2 regions of the Candidatus Enterococcus dunnyi genome follow, and region 2 is predicted to be linked to the other one. Evidence: riboswitches for the same ligand, from Rfam matches in the RefSeq annotation. Region 2 holds a riboswitch; the other holds the start of a gene.
The links. A riboswitch is a leader RNA that binds a small molecule or an ion and turns the genes downstream of it on or off. The one in region 2 is predicted to bind magnesium.
Positions count from the first base shown of each region.

Region 1: it holds a riboswitch for magnesium, as region 2 does, so the genes downstream of both, A5889_RS03485 (LCP family protein) here and A5889_RS13615 (LCP family protein) in region 2, are expected to answer to the same signal.

Region 1 is NZ_CP147246.1:728,717-737,135, forward strand. Features, by position in the region: gene rimP (ribosome maturation factor RimP) at 1-355, opposite strand, end outside; gene rnhC (ribonuclease HIII) at 640-1,575, shown strand; gene A5889_RS03480 (glycoside hydrolase family 3 protein) at 1,697-3,916, opposite strand; M-box (ykoK) riboswitch at 4,258-4,427, shown strand; gene A5889_RS03485 (LCP family protein) at 4,633-5,559, shown strand; gene A5889_RS03490 (FtsW/RodA/SpoVE family cell cycle protein) at 5,556-6,737, shown strand; gene A5889_RS03495 (FtsW/RodA/SpoVE family cell cycle protein) at 6,734-7,900, shown strand; gene A5889_RS03500 (carboxylesterase family protein) at 8,043-8,419, opposite strand, start outside.
Region 2 is NZ_CP147246.1:2,894,273-2,902,691, reverse strand. Features, by position in the region: gene glpK (glycerol kinase GlpK) at 1-803, opposite strand, end outside; gene A5889_RS13625 (helix-turn-helix domain-containing protein) at 1,266-2,750, opposite strand; gene A5889_RS13620 (FAD-dependent oxidoreductase) at 2,740-4,074, opposite strand; gene A5889_RS13615 (LCP family protein) at 4,216-5,133, opposite strand; M-box (ykoK) riboswitch at 5,264-5,432, opposite strand; gene A5889_RS13610 (DUF4809 family protein) at 5,692-6,084, opposite strand; gene A5889_RS13605 (helix-turn-helix domain-containing protein) at 6,245-7,738, opposite strand; gene lepB (signal peptidase I) at 7,881-8,419, opposite strand, start outside.

The DNA of each region.
Region 1 (8,419 bases), 1.3 Mb from region 2:
TTCCTTCAAATTGCTTTTCTCCCTCAACTGCTTGATAAAGAGAGATATGGATATATTGGCCAACGGCTTGTTCATAATCGCTTTCTTTTTTCAACGGACGTTCAGCTCCCGGAGAAGAGACTTCCAAAAAGTACGCTTGTGGTATCGGGTCAGGATCCATAGCATCAAGTTTTTCGCTGAGTTGTTCACTGACAAAGGCACATTCCTCAATATCAATGCCGCCGGTTTTATCAATAAAGACACGGAGAAACCAGTTCTTTCCTTCCTTGACAAACTCTACTTCTACAAGTTCAAAATTTTGTTTTTCTAAGATTGGTGTGACTAACTCGGTAACAGTTTCCACAACACTACTCAAAATTTTCGCCTCCTTCAGGAATTATAGAATGAGGACTAGCGTAGAAGTAAAACAGCCGTACTTTTCCTGCCTTACTCCATTAAAAAGAGTGAGCAGAAATCCGCTCACTCCGACTAGTATCATTACTTGTAAAGTATTATATCATAGAGTTTCTGAAAACTCAAATGAAGGTGATTATGAAGCCGTTTCTCATCATCTATTTGCTTCATTTGAACAGGAAATACGCTTCACTTTTCCAGCTTTTTGTTTTACTATAGAAAAGAACTCGCGAAAGGAGCCGTCTAATGTCTCAAACTCAAGTTATCAAAGTATCCAAAGATACCATCAAAAAAATGAAGTCTTTTTATGAGCGCTCACTCTTAAATAAACAGATTCCGTATACAGAATTCGTGGCAAAATCAGGGACGACAACGATCACTGCCTACACCTCAGGAAAAGTTGTTTTTCAAGGGCTAGAAGCGGAAAAGATCGCTGCAAAGTGGGGCGCACCTAGTTCGAACAAAACTGCTTCCACCTCTAAAGCTAAAACGACAACTTCTACAGCACTGCCAGATAATTTCAGTCAGCTTTCTGTTTTAGGCAGCGATGAAGTTGGTAACGGCAGTTACTTTGGTCCAGTAACAGTTTGTGCTGCTTATGTAGAAAAAACAATGGTGGCAAAATTAAAAGCACTCGGAGTCAGAGATTCCAAGGAGTTGACTGATCCGCAAATTAGGCAGCTTGCAGCAGTGATCAAAGAATTGATCCCATTCAGATTGCTGATCGTTGAACCGGAAAAATACAATCAGATCCAGCCAAAATATAACGCAGTCCATATGAAAGTTGCACTGCATAACCAAGCTATCCACTTATTATTGGATGACATCGCACCTGTTAAACCCGAGGCCATTTTGATCGATCAGTTTACTCCTGAAAGTAATTATAAAAAATATGTACGCTCAGAAAAAAATCAGGTACGTGAAAAGCTTTATTTTATAACCAAAGGTGAGCAATATCATGTGGCAGTCGCTGCTGCTTCGATCATTAGCCGAGCAGCTTTTTTAGATGAATTAGAAAAAGAATCACAAGAATTAGGCTTGAAGGTTCCATCCGGCGCAGGTAGCACTGCCGATCAGATTGCTGCAAAAGTCTTAAAAAAAGGCGGTATCGACTTACTGAGCAAATACGCAAAACTCCATTTTGCGAATACCGAAAAAGCGAAAAAAATCGCGGCAAAATAAATAAAAAGAGAGTCCTACGCAATGTGTAAATCATGTTTGCGTAAGACTCTTTTTTGATCAACATTATAGAACGAATCAATAAACTGATTTTCAGCCCTCAAATCTTGATACATCGCCTTAACTATTCATAAAGTTTTCTTCTCTCATCAACGATCGGTTCGTCGAAATCCATACCAAACCCAAAATCGTACGTATGACCAAACTCATCTGAGTAACACTTCATATCAAGCGGAACATCTTCTTGTTGTTTTTCAACTGTTTCCATATCTGCCGGCATTTGGAACGGCAACAGCCCAGAAGGAGTGAAAGCGCCGCTTAAAACACTAAGTATCGCTTGTGTTTGTACACCAAAATCGACAATAATCGCATCGACATACGGCTCGAATTCTGCAACGATCGTTGGGTTTTTCAATGTCAAGCTCACAATGATCGGTACATTAGGATGTTGTTCCTTTAATCGTTGCAGTGTTTCGATATCCTGCCCATTACTTGCCGTATTTTTCTTTCCATGGTAAGAACGATCACCGCCAGCAAGACTTTTTTTTCGGGCAAAGTGTGCAGTGTATGGCTTGTATTGCAAACTGATCGGTAGATAGCCATTGCCACGATCTTCATTCGAATAGCCATATGTTTTAGGCGACTCTAAAAATAGCCAAATCGCATCTGCTTGTTCAGGCGAATCCACAACTTGAAAATATTTCTCGACGAGGCTTCGATTGACAGGATCTTTTTCAAATGCAGGTTGCGGATGACCAAACCAATCCTTTGAAGCACCAATGTGCTGCTTAGGAATATACAATTTAGCCGTCTTTTCTAAAGGCAATAGCCTGTGCTTATTTTTTAGCAGTACTAAAGATTTTTGCTGTGCTTTAAATCCTGCTTCCATAAATTGTGGCTGCCCAACGATTTCTTCAGATTTTTCTGATATTAGATATGGATTTTCAAATAAACCTGTTTGAAACAGATTCTTCAACAATCTGCGAGCCGAAACGTGGAACCTTTCTTTCATTGCTTGTGTCCCATATTCTTTAGCGCCCAATTCAAAAGCAGCCAAAACGGGGGCAATTTCATTATTTCCTCCAAACTGATCAACGCCTGCCAAAAGTGCTTTGTAATGACGTTGCTCCACAGTCAGCTCCTCTACTCCCCAGCTTTTTCCGCCAAGAAATTGATCGATTTGTACTGGATCAGCTGTGATCGACCAGTCTGTACAAACAACGCCATCATAATGATATTTCTTTCGTAATAGATCATTTAGGATAAATTGGCTAAAACCGTTTCCAACATTTTCTCCATGTTTCTGATCTTGATCATAAGATATCGTATAGTACGGCATGACTGCTGCCGCTTTCTTTGTCCCTTCCTGTAAATCAAATGCTCCTTCTAGAAATGGTTTTAGATGCTCGTTAAAATTATTTCCAGGATAAACTGCATATTTTCCATAACCATAGTGGCCATCTCGTCCAGCCTCACCACTGCCGCCCCCCGGCCAATGTTTGACCATCGCATTCACACTTTCCTTGCCCCAACCGTTTGCTTCTTTCGTTGTTTGAAAACCATCACAATAAGCTTGAGCTAAAGCAGTGACTAATTTTACCCCTTCACCAAAGGTACCCGAAAAACGCATCCAGCGTGGTTCAGTGGCTAAATCAATCTGCGGTGACAAAGCGGTCGTAATTCCTAATGCCCGATATTCTTGACTAGCGATTTCTCCAAATTGTTTCACCAGCTCAGGATCAAAAGCTGCTGCTAACCCTAACTGCTCCGGCCACATAGAAATCTCTCCGCCTGCTCCGGCATTGAATTCTGTGTCTGCACTTGTGCTGTGACGCGGATCTGAGCTGATATTCACTGGGATGCCCGAGTCCAAGCTTTCGGCCATCGCCTGAATTTTATTCGTCCATTGTGCGGCTGCTTTTGGTGATTCTACCCTCGTCAAAAGTACATGGCGGATGTGATCCTTCGTTAAAAATTCCTTTTGCTGGTCCGTCAATTCAGAAATCGGTCCGTCATAGTCTGCGAGCGCCTTCCCCCCATATGTACCGGAAAACATCTGCACAAAATGATTGTCACTTCTTGATACTGTTTGATGGCGACTATACAACATCAAGCCAGCCATTTCTTCCACACTTAATCGTGTGACTAAATCTTCGATTCTCTCTTCGATTGGCAAGCGCCAGTCTTCATATGGATCCAAACAGCCATTTTTATTCAAATCTTTAAAAGCGAATCCATCCTGCTCAATCAATGTTACTCCCGAATCTGCTGCATAACCTAAGGCTGCTCCTTGATCATTTTCAACGAGTATCCAATTTTCTTGCTGTATTATTCTATAGCTCATTTACCTTCCTCCATTTCTAAAAATGCAAGCGCATTCTTCCACTATTCTATCTTACTCTGTTTTCAAGTTGGATGCGACATAAAATTTAAAGCTTCTCTTAAACAAATGATTCTAGCTGTTATTTTTATTAAAAAAATCTAAAGAAAAGAGGTTCTTGATTTTCTATTAGTAAAGATACTTAAATCAATTTTTTCTTAGTTCTTTTATGAAATAGCTTGATCTAAACGTATTCTCGACCGATCTCGGAAACGATATTCTTTCAACCTTTCTTTTTACTTAGGAAAAAATTAACTTTTGAACGATTGACTTCCGTTATTGAATTGATTATAGTTGTGGCGATCTAAATAACTTGTTAGGTGAGGCTCCTATGAAAACACAGGCTACTGCTCAAAAATGTCGAAAGACAGGCATGGGTAGGACAGGAATTGTCGAATTAAGGCTTTTCACAAAGTAGCTAAAAGCAATGCTTTTTACGTTTCATAGTGCTAAAACTCAACGATGAGAATGATGACCCTTTTTTATGCTGGAATCAATCCCCTTCGCTGAGTCTTTTTCAGCGAAGTTTTTTGTTTTGGATCAGTGAACTGTTTGGAGGTGAAAAATCAGCTCGGTCTAAACAACCTAGTCAGCAAGAAAACGGTCATCCCGACGTATATGTCGATTCCTAGCGCCGCAATTTATTTGATGATCAATAAAATGATTAGCGAGGAATAACAATGAATCTAGTAAAAAAGAGTTTGATTTGTATTAGTCTTATCACTGTTTTGATTTTTACCGCTCTTGGCTGTTATGCAGTCATCGGCTTTCATCATGGTAAAAAAACAGCCCAAACACACATCACTAAACGAAAGAATTTGACTTTTTCTGCAGATGCACAAACAAATTTAAAAGAAATCACGATTCTATTGATCGGTGATGACGGACGCGAAGATGACGAAGACGGTGGACGGGCAGATACGTTGATGGTGGCGCATTATAATAGTGAAGCCAAACAACCAAAGCTGCTGTCGATCATGCGGGATTCTTACGTTCAAATACCTGGACATGGAGCAGAAAAAATCAATGCTGCCTACGCTTACGGTGGAGCTGAGCTGACTAAACAAGTCTTGAATAGCTCCTTTGATCTGCCCATCAATTATTATATAGCCGTTGATTTTAACCATTTTATTCGTTTGATCGATGATCTTTACCCCAAAGGTGTCCAAATCGATGCAGAAAAAGAGCTGAACTTAGATAACGTCGATATAAAAAAAGGCAATCAAACAATGGATGGGAATACTTTATTGCAGTACGCCAGATTCCGCATGGATGGCGAAGGAGACTTTGGTCGTATCAGAAGACAGCAGCAAGTCATGGACGCTTTAGCAAAACAAGCTACAAACGCGGTCCCACTTTTACAGCTGCCTCAAATTGCTGGAGAAGCCGTTGGTTATCTAGACACGAATATTCCAGCCGAACTTCTGATCGATTTAGCCAAAGACTTTTTAGGTGGGAAAGTAAAACCTCTTCAAACCTTATCTGTTCCAGTTGAAGGGAGCTGGGCATTTAACGATTATACGGAGGCAGGCAGTGTTTTAGAAATCGATGAGAAGCAAAATGCACAGGCGATAAATGACTTTTTAACTGACGGAGCAGATGAATGAAGACGCTGCGGAAGCCTTCCAAAATAGTTTATCTAGATTTTTACCTCCTTCTCCCTTATCTTATTTTGTGTGTGATCGGCATTTTAATGGTATATAGCGCTAGTTCTTATCAATTGCTTGATAGCCAATCAAGTCCGGCACATAAAGCATTCAAGCAGACCTCTTATTTTATTTTCAGTCTGGTTTGTTTAGCTATCGTCTATCGGATCAATTTAGCTGTTTTGAGAAAGCCTACGATTATTCACATGTTGCTTGGCCTGACATTTCTTTCCTTAATTCTATTACCAGTCATCGGAACAAGCGTTGGCGGTGCCAAACGTTGGCTCAATTTAGGAATTCTTTTGTTTCAGCCTTCAGAGTTGGTCCCATTTATTTTAGTGCTTTATCTGGCTCTTGCATTATCAAAAACAGAAACCGTCACGCCTTTCTCTTTCAAACAGTACAGACAGCCGATAATCGTTTCGATCAGCTTGATGTTTTTCGTTGCTTTACAGCCAAACATCGCTGGTGCTTCCATGATTTTTATTCTAGTATTGATTTTATTTTTAACCAGCGGACTGTCACCGTGGTTTATGTCATTTGCTTTGATCGGGTTCGTCATCGCAAAAAAATTGGGAACAATGCTCTTATTATCTTTGCCCACAGAGTGGCTGCCGCAAAAATTCAGTTACTTAGTGACACGTTTTGAAGTCATGCAAAATCCTTTTATCGATCCTATGGGCAAAGGCTTTCAAACATCCAATGCCTATTATGCGATCCATAATGGCGGATTTTGGGGCTTAGGTTTAGGAAACAGTATTCAGAAAAAAGGCTTTTTACCTGAGCCTGATACAGATTTTATTTTTGCGATATGTATAGAGGAACTTGGCTTGATTTTTTCTTTGGGCATTCTATTTTTGGTCTTCTTTATGGTCGCTCGCTTGCTTTTATTAGGGATAAAAACGAATCGTCTTTATTATTCTTACCTGTACATTGGCTGCGGTGTCTTATTGCTCTTGCAGGTTTCTGTCAATGTCGGCAGTCTTTTGGGCTATATCCCGATGACTGGACTGACCTTTCCATTTATCAGCTATGGCGGATCTAGTCTATTGATCTTGAGCCTTGTTCTCGGTGTTGCGTTGAATGTTCGCGCAAGCGAGCTGAGAGAAAAACAACGATCACGAGGTGAAAGCCAATGAAACGAATTCGGAACAGATCGAATGAGCTGATCAATTACGGTCTTTTACTCCCAGTTTTGCTACTGATCTTAGTTGGCTTTGTCGCACAATACGGTGCTTTCAAAGCTGATCCTACGATCACTGCTGTCACTCCATTGCTAATAAAACAGCTGTTGTGGACACTCTTAGGAATCATCACTATGTTTTTGACGATGCTGATTCCAATCAAAATTTTATGGAAAGCTGCTCCTTATCTTTATCTTTGTTCCCTGATTTTGATGGGCTTGTTAGTAAAATTCCATGATCCTGTGATGGCTGTTGCTACCGGAACCAAACGCTGGATTCGCCTTGGTCCGCTTGCTTTTCAGCCTTCTGAGTTTGCAAAATTGGGCTATATTCTGATGCTGGCTTATCTCGTGACAAAATATGGTAAGACATTCTCTTCGCTAAAAGAGGAGCTGTCACTTTTAGGAAAACTATTACTTGTGAGCATCCCTATTTTTGGACTGATGTTTTATCAAAAAGATTTTGGGACTAGTTTAGTTTTTCTATCGATTTTATTTGGTATTCTACTTGTTTCAAGCTGCTCTTGGAAACTTTTGGTTCCTCTTTTTGGCGGTTTGAGTTTGATCGGCATCAGTGCGATCTTGTTGGTTTTAACGGAGCAAGGGCAAAAAATACTTGCCTATTTACACTTTAAGCCTTATCAATTCGACCGTATTCACGCTTGGCTGGATCCATTTGCTTATGCGGATTCGATCGCTTTTCAGCAAGCTAGAGGGTTGAGCGCGATTGGGTCAGGAGAATTAGCGGGAAAAGGACTGACCAATTTACAAGTCTACGTCCCAGTTCGGGAATCCGATATGATCTTTACCGTTATCGCTGAAGCCTATGGATTTATCGGAAGTTGCTTCCTGCTCTTACTTTTCTTCTATCTCATATATCAAATGCTGATCTGTACTTTAGCAGCTAAACGAGAATTTTATGCTTATATCACGACTGGGATCATCATGTATTTTTTGTTTCATATCCTAGAAAATATCGGTTCAAATATTGGATTATTGCCTTTGACTGGTATTCCGTTGCCTTTTATCAGCCAGGGAGGAACTGCTTATCTAGCGAATTTTATTGCTATCGGATTGATACTTTCCATGTTCTATCAAAATGAAAAACAGGCTCTTTGATTCGCAAATGTTTATACGAATAAAGTGACTCATCAAATTTAGCCTAAACCCGCTAAAAATGATAAGTCACTTTTTTACCGTATGGTATCGAGATTATTTTTAACATTTCTCAGTCTTATATTTATACCGACAGCAAATCTTTCTATTCTTTATCAAAATCAGAAAGCTGCTCATACTTTTCATCCAGCCGTTTGCTAAACCAGCGGCCATTCATTACTTTGCTCAACAACTCTTGCTTTTGATTCTCTGACACTGTTGTATCCTGATCGATTGCTTCCAAAACTTTTTCATAATCATAGGTTTTATGCCCCATTTTTGCTGATGCTTGTTTTTTGTCCGCATTTACAAATAAGAGATTGTCTTTCGATCCAGCTTGCCATTCTTCCCACTTCGGCAGATCCGAACCATTTGGATCACCGTTTTTAATAAACTCAAATAAATAATTCTGGAATACTTTGCTTAAATCCTTCGCTCCTTCACTATCATAACCTGCTCCAACTAAGCCTGCATAATTTTTAC
Region 2 (8,419 bases):
GTACCGTACGTATTTTTGACCATTCCAGGTTCAAAAGCCATTTGGCCGAATAATGCTGCTTGTTGGTCTCCAGCCATACCTGAAATCGGAATTTCGCTACCATAAAAATGGTAATTCTTCGTTAAGCCGTATACTTCAGAGTTAGAGGTTGCTTTTGGTAACATCACACGCGGAATATTCAAAATATCTAAGATATCTTGATCCCAATCTAAGTCATGGATATTAAATAGCATTGTTCTGCTGGCGTTCGAGTAATCTGTTACGTGTGTTTCTCCGCCTGTCAGCTTCCAAACTAGCCATGTATCGATCGTTCCAAAAAGCAACTCACCTTTTTCAGCACGCTCTTGAGCACCTTCGACATTATCTAGGATCCAACGAATTTTTGTGGCAGAAAAGTAAGCATCTACGATCAAACCAGTTTTCTCATGGATCATATCACCATGTCCATCCTCTTTTAACTGATCTGCGATCGGCGAAGATTGACGTGACTGCCAAACCACTGCATTATGAATAGGAAGACCTGTCTGCTTATCCCAGACGACAGTTGTTTCACGCTGATTAGTAATCCCAATACCAGCAATGTCTGTTGGGCGAACACCAGATTCGATCAAAGCTCCAGCAATAACCGATTGTACTGAATTCCAAATCTCATTCGCATTATGTTCGACCCAGCCTGCTTTTGGAAAATACTGTGTAAATTCCTTCTGTGAACTTCCAACATTGTTCCCTTTTTTGTCAAAAATAATTGCTCGTGATGAAGTAGTCCCTTGATCGATCGCCATGATGTACTTTTGTTCTGACATTGTAATTCCTCCTAAATAATAAAAGTGTAATGGGCTCGTCCTGACTCGACAGAAAAATAGGAAAAAATTGAACGGTGTTTTTTCGCCGTTTCCATTTTTTATCTTTTTTCCGAGAGACAAGCCTGTGGAACTAGATAATAATAAAAGTGTAGTGGGCTCGTCCTGACTCGACAGAAAAATAGGAAAAAATTGAACGGTGCTTTTCGCCGTTTCCTTTTTTTATCTTTTTTCCGAGAGACAAGCCTGTGGAACTAAATAATAATAAAAGTGTAATGGGCTCATTCAGAATCAAATCATAATCCTAAACAAAATTGAAAACGCTTTATATTTCATGAACTTATAATATACGCAAATTGATTCCTAAAAATGTCATCTTTTTTTTTATTTTTAAAATAAATGAATGTTTTTACTAAAAATCCACTAAGGACAAGGAAGAAGCTGAAAAATTTTCCTCAACTTCACTCAGCCTTCTTTTTTCTTATTTCCATGATACCCTCGGATTTTCTTACGAATTTGCTCGATGTCATACGTTGATCCAAGTTCGGATAATATATAAATCTCTCCAACAGATCGGTAAACTGGCGGGTTCATTACATTAGTGATCAAAAGATCATAAGTATACTTCGGATCATACGGTTCGATCGTTAAGCCGTTCAAATTTTTCAAGCTTAAAACCAATACTTGAGTCATTGCTTCTTTGTATAGCAAATCCATTTTTAAATCGATGCCTACACGGACTTCTCCAATGATTTCAAAATCAATGATCGAAAGCACACTTAAATATTTCACCAACGACCATTCGTGCAAACTATTTCCAGGCTCATAACGTTCACCCAAGTAACTAAGACTTTTATCCAAAAGAACATGGGCAAATTCACCTAAACGATGACTGGATAATTGTTGCTCTTTTTGCCAAATATTCTCCTTGTCGAATAGCTCTAATTCTCCTTTAAAAAAATAAAGCCTGCTATGAATCTGTGAGAAGTAATAAAAGATCTTTTTTTCCAATTCAGGATAAAATTTTTGTGGACGATAGTATAGAATCACATGTTCCAAAACAAATGTGTCCGCTAGTGAAGACGGTGTGCGCCGTCCGCGTACCAAGCTATACTGGATAAAATCAGTTTCAGTTAAAACAGACATACTTGTTAAGAAAATAAAATGCAGCATACTTTCTTCTTCATCGATCTCAAGCGGATAACGACTAAAAAAACGCAATACGAACGAACGAATCGTTTTAAAAAAAGGATCTTGCTCAAGGTTTTGGCTTTTATTTCGGACTTCTTTAAATGTTTTAGACTGAACTGCCAATCTTTTTTTACTGATCGTCAACCACAGACTGATCTTCAGTTTTCCATATTCCTCAAAGGAGAGCGACAGTGCTTTTTCCAGTGCTTCGATAATGCGGATATTCTGCTGTGTCAAGGTGCGCTCCCTGTGCTGTTCGTATGGTGTCAAAAACCAATAAACTTGAAAATAAAAATATCGAATCTGCAGTTCTTCACCTTTTAGCTGTCCATTTCGGATTTTCAGACCGAATTCAGTCAGCAGCTGGTTCAACTCTTTGATTTTTCGAAATAAGGAAGATTCACTGATCATAAATTTTGTTGTCAACTGAGCCATCGTAAACTCTCGATAATGAAACAGATGGTCGATCAGCTGAAACTTGATCGATGCCCGTATATAATCATCAACGACTTTACTGACTGAAAATCGATCGGACATTTCTACAGAAACCCATTGTCCATCATAAAATAAGCGACAGTCTTTACTATATGGATTTAAATAATAACCTAATTCTTTTAAATCACTTTCAAAAGATGCCTTTGATACACCTAAATGATTCAACAGCTCAGTGTCTTCCATACGACCGCCGGCTAAGATCACTTTTTTCAGTATTTGGATTTCTCTTGCTTCTTTTTTGTCTAGTAATTCTTCAGTTTTCATCGGCATCACTCCATAAAGCAGTAAACGCGAGTTGATTTGTGATATCCATAGCTGTGGAGAAATAAGGATGGTATAAAAAATCTTTTTGATAAAATTGCTCTAATGTTTGTTCTGTCTGAATGCCTAAAGCAAGCGTGTTGATCTTATCCAGAATATCAGCTTTTGATACCAGCTGAGCGCCCAAAATCCGATGACTTTCCTTTTCAAAAATAATTTTCCCAGAAATCTCTTTTTCTCCAGAAAATAAAGAACTCGTTTGCTTTAAATGAGCAACTTCGATCGGCTGATCATGAAAAAGGCCTTCTGCTTCAGTCAAACCTGTACTTGCCACATAATAATCAACAAGCTTCGTACCGATCGTACGAATCGAGCCAATAAATTTTGTCGTAGGTTCTAGTAGATTTTGAGCAACTACAGCACCAGCTCTAACTGCATTATTCACTAAGGGTATATAGAAAGACTCATTCGTCAAGCTGTAAGGTACTTGAATACAATCACCTATTGCAAAGATATTTTGATGAGATGTTTGTAAATAGTGATCCACATAAACGGTTTGGTCTGTGTGGCTATCGATTTTTTCATCTAAATAACTTAAATCTGGCCGGACATTCATCGCAAAAACAGCTCGATCGACCGTTCGACGAGAATGTTGCGTTTCTATCTGTAATCCATCGTCCTTCTCTACGATTTTTTCAACCGTTTCATCAAAATGAAACACTACCCCTCTGTTTTCCATCTCCTGTTGCACAGGTAAAATCATTTCTTGATCAAAATATTTAAATAATAGATAGTCCATTCGTTCATATAAATGAACACTTATCCCTTTACTTAACAGCGTATCAGCAGCTTCTGCACCAATTTGACCACCGCCGATCAATGCAACCTCTTTGCAATTTTCCAGCTGAGCGATCGCTTGCTTGACGCCAGCTAAAAATTTATACTTGAGCACCTTCTCAGAATCGCTCCCCATGATTTTCGTTGACCATTGGCTAGAACCTGTAGCTAAAATCAACTTATCAAAAGATAAGATATTGAGCTCGTCTGATCGTTGATAGTGGATGACCTGCTGATTTGAATCCATGCTCACTACTTTTGCATTCAACAATAACTCGATCCTGTTTTCTTTCAATTGCTGTTCTGAAACAAAGCGAAGCTCTTCGACCGTATCTACAGCTTCGTTATAATAGAGAGTCAATCCACCTGGCAGATAACCGACTGTCGCTTGCTTTTCAACCAGATAAATCTCAGCTTCAGGGTATTTTTTTCGAATCGTAAGAGCTGCTGAAACTCCTGCGAATGATGCACCAATAATCACAACTTTCACTGCATGACCTTCTTTCAAAAATTACTAAACCGTTTTCTTAAAGGATAGCATATGCGTAACCAAAACGCATGAAAATAAACTAAAACGAAAAAAAAGCAGAACATAACCCATAGAGTTATATACTGCTCCTTTTAAATAGTTCTATTTAGTATCTTTCAAAAATTTCTGGATCGCATCTGCATTTTTAGGTGCATCCAGCTCGATCACACTGCCTGAAGGAGTATCATCATTAAAATTCCAGCTGCCTTCTATCGGAACTGAAAGTGATTCTAATGGTTTGACTTTTCCTGTCAGAAAATCCTTCGCTAAATCAATAAACAAGCTTGTCGGAACATTGGTGTCGATTTTCCCGACGATTTTTCCTGCGACCTGAGGCAGTTCCCAAATTGGGATCAAATCTTTCGATTGGTCGATCAACGCATCCATTACTTGCTGTTGTCGTCTGATTCGGCCAAAATCGCCTTCTTCATCCATTCTAAAGCGGGCATATTGCAATAAAGTATTGCCGTCCATGACTTGTTCCCCTTTTAGAATATCGACACCATCTAAATTAATGTCCTTCTCAGCATCTATTTTCACACCTTTTGGATAAAGCTCATCAATGATATCACTAAACTCTTTAAAATCCATCACAACATAATAGTTGATCGGTAGATCAAAATTAGTATTGAGGACTTCTTTTGTCATCTGTGCTCCACCATAGGCATATGCTGCATTGATTTTATCGAGGCTGCCAGCTGGAAATGTCATATAACTATCTCTCATAATAGAAATCAATTTTGGTTGCTTCGTTTTACCGTCATAGTGACCCACCATCAACGTATCAGAACGCCCTTGATCTTCATCATCGTCGCGCGAATCATTTCCTACGACCATAACAGTCAGTTCTTTCTCACTTGTTTGTTCATCACCAGTAAAATTTTGATTGATCGGTGATAGTTTTGCTTCACTTTCTTCTCTTGCTGACTGAAATGAGATTGCCGCATAACAGCCTACACTGACCACCACGAGAATAATAGATAACAACGTGATAATAAGTATTCTTACTGGTTTTTTCATTGTATATTCCTTTCTACAGCTCATATGTCTTCTTGCATAAAAGAAAAATCCTTCACCAAGAATACTCAGCGAAGGGATTAAAGTACTGGGATAAAAACAAAACACAGCTATTCAAAAGCTGCTCTCACCTAGTTCTTCTCTTCGTTGAGTTTTAGCACTATATAACGTAAAAAGCATTGCTTTTAGCTGCTTAGAAAAACGCCTTAATTCGACGATTTTTGTCCTACCCGTACCTGTCTTTCGACATTTCTGAGCAGCAGCCTGTGTTTACATAGGAGCCTCACCTAACAAGTATTTATTTCATTTAAAACTATAAGCGTATCGCTTCACAAAGTCAAATTAAAACATTACAATGGCATTTCGTTTTTGTGTCTAGTAGATTAAAATAAAATTACAATCCCTAGTACTGCTTGGTACGACTCAAAAAAGATCATCCACCAGTAAATTTTCTACCTAACTGAAAATATATAAAACTTTAATATTCTTAAAATAATATACCCTCACTTAAGACTACCAATCCAAAATCACCAAATAAACAGGAGCCTTAAAAAAACTAGTCTAAAGAGTAAAATTTATTTTTTCTAAGCCAAAAATAGTTGATAGAATAACATTGACCCTTTCTATCAGGCTGTTTTTATTTATAATGTAATCATTCGTTTCAATTTGTTCCGTTCCATTTGAATAGGTCAAATGATCGAATTCTTCTTTCATTCTGATTATCTGAGCTTCTTTTTTATATAAGGTGAAGTCGTCGATCACATCTGTTTCATAGCTTCTCTTGAAACCCTCTTTAAGGACGATCGCTGTGACAAGCTCATTGACTGTCAGTTCATCTAGCGGAACCGCTTGTTCATCTAGGACCAAGGTATAATTCTCATTTTCGATTATTCCGCAAACATTACAGCCCCCATCTAATAAATCAACTGTTTTAGAAATTGTTGCACATTTCATTTTTACAGATCCTCTCTCTTATCTTCATTCATCATTAAAAATAGCTTTTTACTCCTTTTCATTATAACAAAAACAACCAAAATGCGACCAGTTATTTTTAAAATAAGAAAGTAAAAATCTAATTCATATTCTATTTCTATAGACGGCCAACATCGATAAGTTATTCTTCTTTTTCTAGAAGCAGTTTTTCTAAATTATCTCTAATTCGAATAATATCTTCGGGTTTTAAATTTTCTGAGATATAAACAATCTTATCTGGTGAAATGAAATCCTGAAATCCTTCGATATAACTTGTCGTTAAAACAAGATCCACTTCATATTTTGAAAAAGTGGCATTTTCATTTACAAACATAATATTATATGATTCTTCAGTATAACGCTTGATTTGCCCAATAATTTTTTTTTCAGCTAAGAATGGCAAATCTGTATCGATGTAGATCAAGAGAAGCGGCTCAAATTTTGACACTTGTCCAATCATTGAAAAAATTAGCGCGTAACGCTCTCGCAAAAATTTCCTTTCTTGAAATAATGAGATCTTTGTTTCCATGTATAGTTCATCTATCAGCCTATTAAGTTTTTTTTCTAATTTAGGATGATTCGTTACTAAAACTTTTCCCCCAGTGTAATTGTTGATTCCCATGGAAAAATTATGAAATATCATGCAGAATAAATGGTATGATAGAAGATATTTATACAATTCAGCTTTCATTTGCACATCAATGAATTCAATTTGTTCTGAAAATTTTCGAAAAAAAGCTTCAACACTTTTGTAGAGTAGTGTCTTCTCCGTTTGATGAAATAAAAAGATTGGCTCTTCATACTCTTTAATCAAGTAAAATTTGGCATTCGTTTGTGCCAATAATAAAAAATATAAACCTTCGTTCTCCGTTAGATTGTAGTCACTAATCCAGGGCTTATCAGATGCTAAAAATTCTTTGGAAAAAAATTGCTGAAGCCACCGTTGGGAAAATTGGATCGGATACCCTCTTATTTGACGTGTTTTATTGATTGCGACAGTATAGTAGATTTCTTCGACATTCGATAAATTTCGAATAGCTTTAGATTGTTCAAAAACAGTATCCACAAAAGCTATTGCCCACTCTCTTTTTACTACTTGAAATACCCAAGTTCTGCCTTTGTACAGATTCCAAAATAAAATATACGCAAATAACCTGATTTGTAGCTCTGGACCATCGATCAACAACATCCCTTTTCTACTAATGATTCTAAGCTCATAATCCTTGATATGGTGGTTGATCTCTTGTATTCTCCTTTTTATCGTTGAATCACTGATATAATATTCAATAGAAAGTTGAACTAAGGAAAGTTGCTCACCTAACAGCAAATCCTGTAATAAAATAATCGAAAATGAAGTTGCTATAAGATACTGAACAAATCTATGATACCCCTTATAGTTTTCATATGTCACTTGTACATACTTATCATCAGAAACTATCACACTTATGTCATTAATTTCCGCATTTTTATGATCATAGCGTATATCTTCAACATATTTTTGGATCGTCCTTTGCTCGAATCCAGTTATGTGAGCTAATGCTTCAAAAGAGATCGATTTCCGGCTATCTTTTATTGTGTTCAAAATTTCTAGTTTATTTTGAGTATAGCTATCGATAAAATCCAGTAAGAAGTTCATATATACATCTCCTACATAAATCATAATCATTTCACTTTCTTCATTATACACAGCATTCAAATTTTTAGTTCTTTTTATGCTCTTGTTTTTTACTTTGCATTACCCAAAGTAAAAAACACCCCTTCAAAGAGTGTTTTTTAACTTAAAATTTAGTCATTTTATGAAGAGGGAAAATTCTCATAGTCACAACTCCGATGATTTCTTTTTCATCGATCAATCCATAAAAACGACTGTCGGTAGAATAGGGGCGGTTATCCCCTAAAATAAGGTACTTTCCTTTTGGAATCATATTTTCATTGAACAACTGCTCTGAAGTAAAATCCTTTGTATAGAAACTCCCGCTTATATCAGCCTGCTGAATCTCTTCAGCAATAAATTTCTCTTCAACAGCTTCATTATTGATATACAGTCGATCTTTGTCATACCTGATGTTTTCACCAGGCATCCCGACGATACGTCTAATGATGATCTCTTTTCTATCGGCTAGTTTAATAGCTACTAGCTTGAATCTCTTTTTTTCGCTCAATTTACTGACAAAAACAGTTTCTTTAGCTGCTAAAGAAGGCATCATCGCATAACCGTCGATCTTTACGAAGGTAAATGTAACGATCGATATCAGCCAAATCAGAACACTTGTCAAGATGACTGCGGAAATCAGTTCCAAAAACAGCCGTTTGATAA